3 regions of the Thermotoga sp. KOL6 genome follow, and region 3 is predicted to be linked to each of the others. Evidence: predicted binding sites of a transcription regulator. Region 3 holds the regulator's gene; each other region holds the start of a gene.
What was found. Region 3 encodes HrcA, which represses chaperone genes, less so after heat shock. Its sites were predicted from a motif close to ATTAGCACTCNNANNNTNNGAGTGCTAAT; they were not measured.
Positions count from the first base shown of each region.

Region 1: a site for HrcA is predicted at 1,462-1,490, ahead of dnaK (molecular chaperone DnaK). Genes of this name have one in related genera too.
Region 2: a site for HrcA is predicted at 2,076-2,104, ahead of groES (co-chaperone GroES). Genes of this name have one in related genera too.

Region 1 is NZ_LNDE01000002.1:161,897-165,180, forward strand. It holds gene AS005_RS04995 (efflux RND transporter permease subunit) at 1-1,408, opposite strand, end outside; gene dnaK (molecular chaperone DnaK) at 1,636-3,284, shown strand, end outside.
Region 2 is NZ_LNDE01000002.1:299,592-302,875, reverse strand. It holds gene AS005_RS05715 (AAA family ATPase) at 1-97, shown strand, start outside; gene groL (chaperonin GroEL) at 145-1,761, opposite strand; gene groES (co-chaperone GroES) at 1,776-2,051, opposite strand; RNA gene ssrA (transfer-messenger RNA) at 2,255-2,612, opposite strand; gene AS005_RS05695 (ABC transporter permease) at 2,754-3,284, shown strand, end outside.
Region 3 is NZ_LNDE01000004.1:65,918-69,201, forward strand. It holds gene dnaJ (molecular chaperone DnaJ) at 1-829, opposite strand, end outside; gene AS005_RS08225 (nucleotide exchange factor GrpE) at 835-1,335, opposite strand; gene hrcA (heat-inducible transcriptional repressor HrcA) at 1,340-2,359, opposite strand; tRNA gene AS005_RS08235 (tRNA-Leu) at 2,489-2,575, shown strand; gene AS005_RS08240 (L-threonylcarbamoyladenylate synthase) at 2,636-3,284, shown strand, end outside.

The DNA of each region.
Region 1 (3,284 bases), on a different contig from region 3:
GTGAAGAAAAGAGGGCCAACGCAAAGGCAAGCGCGAAGTACTTGAACAATCTAACCACGAAGCCAGTAAAGAAGACAACGGGAAGGAATACGGATACGGTAGTCAGAGTAGATGCCAGTATGGCGACCCATACTTCGCTAGTTCCTTCCCTAGCAGCATCGGGGATAGGTTTTCCCTGGGAACGGTGTCTGTAAATGTTTTCGAACACAACAATCGAGTTATCCACCAACATCCCCAATGCCATTATTAATCCGCCGAGCGTCAGTGTATCTAGGTTGATTCCGAAAGCGTACAGAAAGACAAAAGTTACCGTCAAAGAGAGAGGTATAGAAAAAGAGGTGACGAATGTGGAGGTGAAATCTTTAAGGAATATCAAAACCACGATAAAAGCAGCAATAAAGCCATAAAACAGATTTTTGAGGAGATTGTCTATAGCTCTTTCCGTATAATAGGCTTGATTCACAGCTTCGACATAATTTATGCCGGAATTTTTCAAGATCTTTTTTATTTCTCGTACAGTTTTAACCGTGTTCGCACCACTTCTTTTATATACTGCGACGAGAGATGCTTTTTTTCCGTTGACCCTGATTTCTCCTTGAACGTTTTCTTCTGTTATCTTGACATCTGCTATGTTTTTTAAACGAACGGGGACGAGTAATTTGGGAATATCTCCTCTCAACAGAGACTGGTATTTCACTCCTCTGAACCCAACGATAGTGTTTTTCAAATCTTCTAAGCTTTTAAAACGACCGTCCACGGACACTGGATAGATATTTCCTTCACTGTCTTCTACATAACCAAAAGGATAAACCAAGTTTCCAGAGAGAAGAGTTTCTATAAGTGATGGATCTACATCCAACTTCTTTATTTTTTCATGGTTCAGAACGATTTCAACGACTTTCCTAGGTTTTCCCAACTCTTCCACACTGGCAACGTCGGACAATCTTCTTATATGTGAGACAACTTCTTCGTAGTTTTCTTCAGTTGAGAAGGCGTACACTGGTAGCAAAGATGGATCAAATTCAACTACTATTGGTTTCACGCCTTCCGGGAGCTCTCTTGCTGCAAGGTCTATGTATCGAGAGAGTCTGCCTACTGCGTCAGAAGTTTTCACGTTCCAGTTGAACTCCACAATTATGAACGAAACAGAATCCATAGACATGGAAGTAAACCTTCTAACCCCTGGTGTAGAGGAGATGTACTTTTCGAGAGGGATTGTTACGAGTTCTTCTACTTCCTCCGTCCCTGCTCCCATGTACGTGGTTATAACGACGGCATACGGATATTCGATCTGCGGTAGGAGATCTAACTTCAGGTGTTGAAAAGATATAATCCCTAAGAATACAACAGCGGTTAGTAACATCAGGATGGCAATAGGTCTCTTTGATGATGCTTCTGCTAGTTTCATTTGTATCCCTCCCTAACGCAATTTATTATAGCTTATTTTTTTAGGAAAATGTTCTTGTCATTCATACATTTCGTTTGCTATACAATATTATTACATATACATTACCATACACAAAATGGTCTTTTTATCATATTTTTATCTATTAACCAATTTGAATCCTAACACTTGACATATTACCCAGAGCTTTCTATAATTTTCCACGGAAAGACCGATAAGGAGGTGGAAAAATGGCAGAAAAGAAAGAATTTGTTGTTGGAATAGACCTCGGAACGACTAATTCTGTCATAGCTTGGATGAAACCGGATGGAACGGTTGAGGTGATACCCAACGCGGAGGGTAGTAGAATAACACCATCTGTTGTTGCTTTTACTAAAAGTGGAGAAATTCTCGTTGGTGAACCTGCCAAGAGGCAAATGATACTCAATCCCGAGCGGACAATAAAATCCATAAAGAGAAAAATGGGAACCGATTACAGAGTTAGAATAGATGACAAAGAATATACTCCGCAAGAAATCAGTGCATTCATTTTGAAAAAGCTCAAAAAAGACGCTGAGGCGTATTTGGGTGGGGAAATAAAGAAAGCAGTCATCACATGTCCTGCATACTTCAACGATGCTCAAAGACAGGCAACAAAAGAAGCAGGAATCATAGCGGGACTTGAAGTTTTGAGAATCATCAACGAACCAACAGCGGCGGCTCTCGCGTACGGTTTGGATAAGGCTGGTAAAGAACAGAAAGTCTTGGTTTATGATCTCGGAGGAGGAACTTTCGATGTTTCAATACTTGAAATAGGTGATGGAGTGATCGAGGTTATCGCAACCGCTGGTAATAATCATCTTGGTGGAGATGATTTCGACCAGAGACTCATAGATTGGATGGCTGAGGAGTTTAAAAAGCAACACGGAATAGATCTCAGAGAGGACAGGCAAGCTCTTCAGAGATTGAGAGATGCAGCCGAAAAGGCTAAGATAGAACTCTCGACGAAGATGGAGACAGATGTTAGTCTTCCGTTCATAGCAGTTTCTCCAAGTGGTCAACCTTTACACCTCGAGATGAGAATCACAAGGTCCTTGTTTGAATCGCTCACCAGAGATCTCGTTGAAATGACTCGTGGGCCTATAGAACAAGCACTAAACGATGCTAAGCTTTCGCCAAAGGATATAGACGAGATCATACTGGTTGGTGGAATGACGAGAGTCCCAATGGTTCAAAGGTTTATAAAGGAGATCTTTGGGAAAGAACCCAATAAGAGTGTTAATCCGGATGAGGCTGTTGCGATCGGAGCAGCAATACAAGCAGCCATACTGGCAGGAACGGAGGGGGCCAAGGGAAGGGACATTGTTCTTGTAGATGTCACACCACTCACCCTTGGGATAGAAGTCAAAGGAGGTCTCTTTGAACCGATCATACCAAGAAATACCAAGATACCTGTAAGGAAAAGTAAGATCTTCACGACTGTCGAGGACGGTCAAACAGAGGTGGAAATCAGAGTTTATCAGGGAGAAAGACCTATTGCGAGAGAAAATATTTTCCTTGGAAGCTTCAAACTCGTGGGAATACCACCTGCACCGAGAGGGGTACCTCAGATAGAGGTGACATTCGACATAGACAGCGATGGTATTGTTCACGTGTCTGCAAAGGATCTGGGTTCTGGAAAAGAGCAATCTATGGTTGTCACCGGTAGACACAAACTCTCGGAGGAAGACATAAAGAGAATGATAGAGGATGCTAAGAGGTACGAAGAACAAGACAGGCGCATCAAAGAGGAAATCGAACTCAAGAATAAAGCAGACGATCTCGCTTACAGTGTTGAAAAAACGTTGAGAGAGTACGGTGACAAAGTCCCCGTAGATCTCAGATCGAGATTGGAGAACAT
Region 2 (3,284 bases), on a different contig from region 3:
CATAGATCAACATCCAAACACATCACTCGAAGAGATTCGAATATGTAACATCGACGAAGAAACTACGGAAGTGTTTGAAAACAATTTTAAAATTTGAACTTCAAAAAAAAATAAAAAGGGGGCGTGCGCCCCCTTCCTGTTTTTTCAGTATTCTTCAGGAAGACTCGGTGTTTCTTTCTTCTCCTCGGGTTTTTCCACGACAAGTACTTCCGTTGTCAGAAGCATTCCTGCAATGGAAGCGGCGTTCTGAAGGGCACTTCTCGTAACTTTTGCCGGGTCTATAATTCCTCTTTCGAACATGTTGCAAAATTCTCCTTTTAGAGCGTCAAAACCGTAGGCTGGCTCGTCATTCGAAAGTATCTTTTCAATGATCACGGCTCCATCGTAACCGGCGTTTTCAGCTATTTGCTTGATTGGTGCAGAGAGTGCTCTGTAAACAATTTGAGCACCAATTTTTTCATCACCATCGAGTTCTTCTATGACCTTCTCAACCGCCTTTCTAGCTCTCAAAAGGGTTACTCCTCCACCAGGGACGATTCCTTCTTCAACGGCAGCTCTGGTAGCACTGAGAGCGTCTTCTATTCTGTGTTTCTTTTCCTTCAATTCCGTCTCGGTGGCGGCTCCCACTTTTATAACCGCTACTCCTCCTGCAAGTTTTGCCATTCTTTCCTGGAGAGTTTCCTTCTCATACTCAGAGGTCGTCTCCTCTATTTGCGCTTTGATTTGAGCGATTCTCTTCTTGATTGCTTCAGGATCTCCTTTTCCACCAACTATGATGGTTTCGTCTTTTTTAACCCTCACAAGATCTGCTCTTCCAAGATCCTCAAGGGTGAGGTCCTCGAGGTTGATTCCAAGTTCTTCGCTTGCCACTTGTCCTCCCGTGAGAATCGCTATATCCTGAAGCATAGCTTTTCTTCTTTCACCGAATCCTGGTGCTTTGACCGCACAGGACTGGAGTGTACCCTTCAACTTGTTGAGAACAAGGGTTGTCAGGGCCTCTCCTTCAACATCCTCTGCTATTACAAGCAACGGTTTCCCCGTCTGAGCAACCTTTTCAAGAATGGGTATGAGAGGCTTCACAGCACTGAGTTTTCTATCGGTTATGAGGATGAAAGGTTCTTTGAGAACAACTTCCATTTTTTCCGCATCGGTCACAAAGTAAGGTGAAATGTAACCTCTATCAAATTGCATTCCCTCGGTGAATTCAACGTAAGTGTCGAGAGTCTTAGAATCTTCTACAGTGATTACTCCATCTTCTCCCACCTTATCCATGGCTTCGGCAATGAGTTCACCTATCTCAGGACTGTTAGCGGAAATAGCGGCAACGTGAGCAATATCTTCTCTTCCAGAAAGTTTCTTGGAGAGTTTTTTAATCTCTTCAACAGCCTTTTCAACAGCTTTATCTATTCCTCTCTTGAGAAGAATAGGATTCGCTCCCGCAGCAACGTTCTTAAGTCCTTCTTTTATCATAGCTTGTGCCAAAACGGTAGCAGTTGTCGTACCATCTCCAGCAACATCGTTGGTTTTGGAAGCAACTTCTTTTACAAGCTGTGCACCGAGATTTTCAAACTTATCCTCGAGTTCGATCTCCTTGGCTATGGAGACACCATCATTGGTGATGGTAGGAGAACCCCACGATTTTTCAATAACAACATTTCTTCCCTTTGGACCGAGTGTTATCTTGACAGCATTAGCAACCTTGTCTACTCCTCTCTCAAGAGCTCTTCTTGCTTCCTCGTTGAATTTCAGAAGTTTCGGCATATCTCACACCTCCCTCACTCTTCGATTTTTGCGAGAATGTCGTTCACATCAATGATGATGTAATCCTCATCATCGATCTTTATTTCTGTACCTGCGTACTTAGAAAAGATCACTTTGTCGCCAACTTTGATGTCAAATTTTTCGTCATCTTCAATTTTTCCTATAGCAACAACTTCTGCTTTCATGGGTTTCTCCTTTGCAGAATCTGGAAGCACTATTCCTCCTTCTGTCTTCTTTTCTTCCTTAATGGGTTTGATGAGGAGCCTTTCACCGAGAGGAATCACTTTCATGTTGTATCCCTCCTTCGAAGATTTTTTAGCACTCTCGATTGTGGACTGCTAATATAAATATACAACTTTTTTTATGGGACTTCAAGCGAATTATTTTAAGAAAAATTAACATTACAATTACAGATTACAGACATCATCAAAGTTAATGCCATAACAAAACAAAAAATAAAAAGGGTGCCTCAAAGCACCCTATCTTTTCTTTCTGGTGGAGGCGGGGGGATTCGAACCCCCGTCCGAAGATGGAGGCCCCTGGGCTTCTCCGAGCGCAGCCCGTGTTTTTCATTTCGGGAAGGGTACCCCACGGGCAGGGTACCCATTCCCATAGCCTTCCTAAATTTTCCCGATCTGGGCTGGAAGGCGAAACCCAGATCGGTAGGCTGGATCTCTCACGCCCTCTTCCGAAGCCCAGCCAACTTCGGAGAGGACGGCCGCCTTACCTATTAGGCGGCAACAGCAACAGGTTCGTTGGCACTTATTCTTTGTCCCACCTTTTTTACGAGGTGGTGGGGACCTCGGCTCGCTTCCCAGGGGACTCCATCCCCGTCGAACCCATTCGCCCCCTGGTTCCATGTATATTATATCACCGCTGTTTATGACCTTCCTTACTAAAAGAAAGTTCAAAATGCTGGCGGGTTTTGCATACCGAGGTATAGTATAATCTTATGAAGGTACAACAAAACGAGTTTTCAGGAGGTGTATTCAGTGACCGCATACATCATACGAAGGCTTTTGCTTCTTCCTTTGATACTTCTTGGAGTCACGTTCATAGTATTTTCGATGATTCAATCTTTGGGTCCTGACAAGTTGCTGGCAGCTTACGTGAACCCAAACATGTTGGACAAATTGACAACTGAACAATTGGAGGCACTGAAAGAAAAATACGGTCTGAACGATTTTTTCGTGGTTCGATACGTAAAATGGTTGCTCAACACTCTAAAGGGTGATCTGGGATGGTCTCTCGTTGGAAAAGAACCTGTAAAGGATGCTCTCTTGAAAAGACTACCTTATACTGTGGAGCTCGCTCTTTACGCCATATTCCCAGTCGTTTTCGTCGGAATATGGCTCGGTGTGAAAGCAGCGGTACACAGGGGAAAATTTCTCGATCATTTCATCAGAATATTTGCCGTTGTGGGATGGTCTTTTCCAGATTTCGTATTCGGCCTTCTTGTTCTGATGATTTTCTACAGTATTCTCAATTGGCTTCCTCCTGGAAACCTCAGTATATGGGCTGAG
Region 3 (3,284 bases):
CGGATTTTCTGAACCTGTTGTCGGGTTTCAGTCTCACTATTACAATCAAATCACCATAAGGCCCTCCATAGTATCCTGCATTCCCACCGCCAGGTATCCTCAACTGAGTTCCATCTTCAACGTTCGGTGGTATCTTTATAGTTCTTCGCACTCTCCTTAGAACTCTTCCACTCCCGCCACACTCATGACAGAGCTCTCTGGGAATCTTTCCTGTTCCCCCGCATTCGTCACATGTGCGCTCACTAACAAAATACCCAAAGAAAGACCGTTTTTCCTCTCTGATTCTTCCTGTTCCACCACATTTAGGACAGTTGATGTACCCGGAATCAGGCTCTACTCCTGTACCACCACATCTAGGACATGTTTCGTATCTTTCGTACTCTATTGGTATTTCTGTTCCATTGATCAGGTCAGAAAGATTTACCTCTATTTCATATTTGATATCCTCTCCTCTATGAGAGTATTCTTTTCTTTCTCTGCGATGTGGTTCTTCCCCAAAAAACACCTCGAATATATCCCTGTTGAAAATATCCTCGAAATCTCTAAGAAAATCTTCGAAAAAACTCCCACTCGTCCTTCCTTCTTGGTAGGAAGGTTGTTCTCCCACGTATCCAAATCGATCGTACATGGCTCTCTTCTGTGGATCACTCAGAATCTCGTAGGCTTCTTGAATTTCTTTAAAACGTTGTTCGGCTTCTTTCCTGTTCTCCGGATGTCTGTCTGGATGCCATTCTTTTACAAGTTTCTTGTAGGCTCTTCTTATTTCTTCTTGAGTGGCGTTTCTCGGAACACCAAGAATTTCGTAGTAATCTTTTTTCTCTCTTCTCATTGGAATCACTCCTCGCTACTATGTTTGCCAGTGGAAATGTCGCTTTTTCTAGGTTTCACTGCCACTTTTACCTTTGCAGGTTTCAAGACCTTTCCATGGAATTTGTAGCCGTTCTCGACAACTTCAAGTATCGTGTACTCTTCCACATCCTCTGTTTCTACTCTTTCAACTGCTTCATGTTCGAAAGGATCGAACGTTTCCCCTATCTGTATTTTCGTGAGTCCCTCTTTTTCAAGGACGTTCAAAAGTTTCTTGTAAATGAGCTTTATTCCTTCGTAAAAAGATTCACCGCGTTCCCCTTGATTCAGTGCTCTTTCAAAATCATCAAGAATGGGAATCAATTTTGATATTAAATATTCGTTCGCATTTTTTATGAGCTCTCTTTTCTCTCGGGCGACTTCTTCTCGATAATTTTCGTATTCAGCTTTCAATCTTTTTGCGTATTCTTCGAGTTCTTTGCATCTTTCTTCCAATTCTTTGCATTCTATTCTTTCTCTTTCAGACATTCTATCACCTCCTGGACACCGATGTGAAGAATTCAGATAAGCGGTTTAACACATAATCGAAAACTTTTCTGTTTTTATCGTATCTTGTCACTTTCGAGGTGAACAAAAAGACACTTCCTATTGGTGAAGTATTTTTGAAGTATCTGCCAGAAAAGATCGCGAATTTCTCCAGTTTTTTTCTCCCAATCTCTTTCCCTATTTTTACCGTTACATCTTTTTCCTCTTCGATCAGACTTTCGAGAAATTCTTGATCTTTCACCTCTTCCAATAGATTCTTTATGTCTTCGAGATCGAGAGTGTCATCCTTTAAGAGATTTTCCAGGCCAACATCTACGTACCTTTCTAGCTTTTCACTGATCACTGATTCTATCAATTTGACAAGATTGCTCCCTCTCAAGGTTTCTACTTTTCCACTCAAGATCTCATCAATCGTTCTTCCTTTGAGAATAAGATTCAATTGTTTCTCTATCTCTTCCCAGTTCCAATTTTCATGGACTCTTATAGGGGTAATTTTTGAAACACCGAATTCTGTAAGTATGGAGAATATAATGTAGTCTTCGGAAATCGGTATGAGCAATACGCGAAGAATTCTTAACTCTTTAGGATTCGGTCTCTCCAGTAGGACGTATCCTCCTGTGAGTCGGGACAAGAGATTTCCAGCCAAGAGTAAGACCTTTTCAGGATCAGCGAGCGGAATAAATTTAATGGCTTCTACTTCCACATCTGTTTCTGTAGTTTCTTCTGTTAGTTTCACCATCTCTTCGTAGTAGAACCTGAAACCTTTGTCGGTCGGAACGCGACCAGCAGAGGTATGGGGTTGATAGATGTATCCAAGATATTCCAGCTTTTTCATATCATTTCTTATAGTGGCACTGCTGAAGTCTATGTTGCTTATTTCAAGCACTCTTTGTGAACTTACAGGTTTTTTGCTTTCTATATATTCTCGAACAATACAATAGAGAACCTTTCTTTGTCGATCGTTCAGTTTTTTGAGATCTTTTCTCCTGTTTTGACGTCCTCTCATGTTAGCACTCCTTTCTGTTGAGTGCTAATATAAGTTTAACATACATTTCAGGGGAATTCAAGGGTAAGAGCAAAACGTTGGGACTTGATTTGTAAATGAAAAGTTGTTAATATATACTGCAGGAAGAGGGCCGAGGTGGCGGAATGGCAGACGCGGCTGACTCAAAATCAGCTGGGGGATGACCCCGTGCGGGTTCAAGTCCCGCCCTCGGCACCAAACCAACAAGGGGCTCCACGAGCCCCTTTGTTTTATTGTTTCATCCTGGGAGGTAAAATTATGACGAAAGTGTTGAAAATCGATCCGTTGAATCCAGATGAGGAAAGTTTAAAAGAAGCTGTGAAGTTGCTTCGAGAAGGTGAAGTAATAGTCTTTCCCACCGAAACCGTCTATGGAATAGGTGCAGATGCCTACAACGAAGAAGCTTGTAGGAAAATTTTTGAAATCAAAGGAAGGCCTTCTGACAACCCTCTTATTGTGCACATAGGTTCTCTTTCTCAACTCAAGGAAATAGCAGACAATTACGAACCTTATATGGATTTTTTAGAAAAATTCTGGCCAGGACCTTTAACGGTTATTTTCCCGAAGAAATCGAAAAAGATTTCTCCCGTTGTCACCGCCGGATTACCAACAGTGGCCGTAAGGATGCCGGCGCATCCCGTTGCACAGAAATTGATAGAAATGTTTGGGCATCCAATAGCCGCACCGAGTGCGAATCTGTCTGGAAGGCCTAGTGCAACAAATGCAAAACATGTTGTAGAAGACTTCATGGGAAGAGTCAAAATGATTTTGGATGCAGGGAACGCTCCTTTCGGATTGGAATCAACCATAATAGATCTCTCTAAAGATCATCCCGTTCTCCTGAGACCCGGTCCTGTTGAGGTCGAAAAATTAAAAGAGATTTTTCCCGAACTTGTTGTCCCAGATT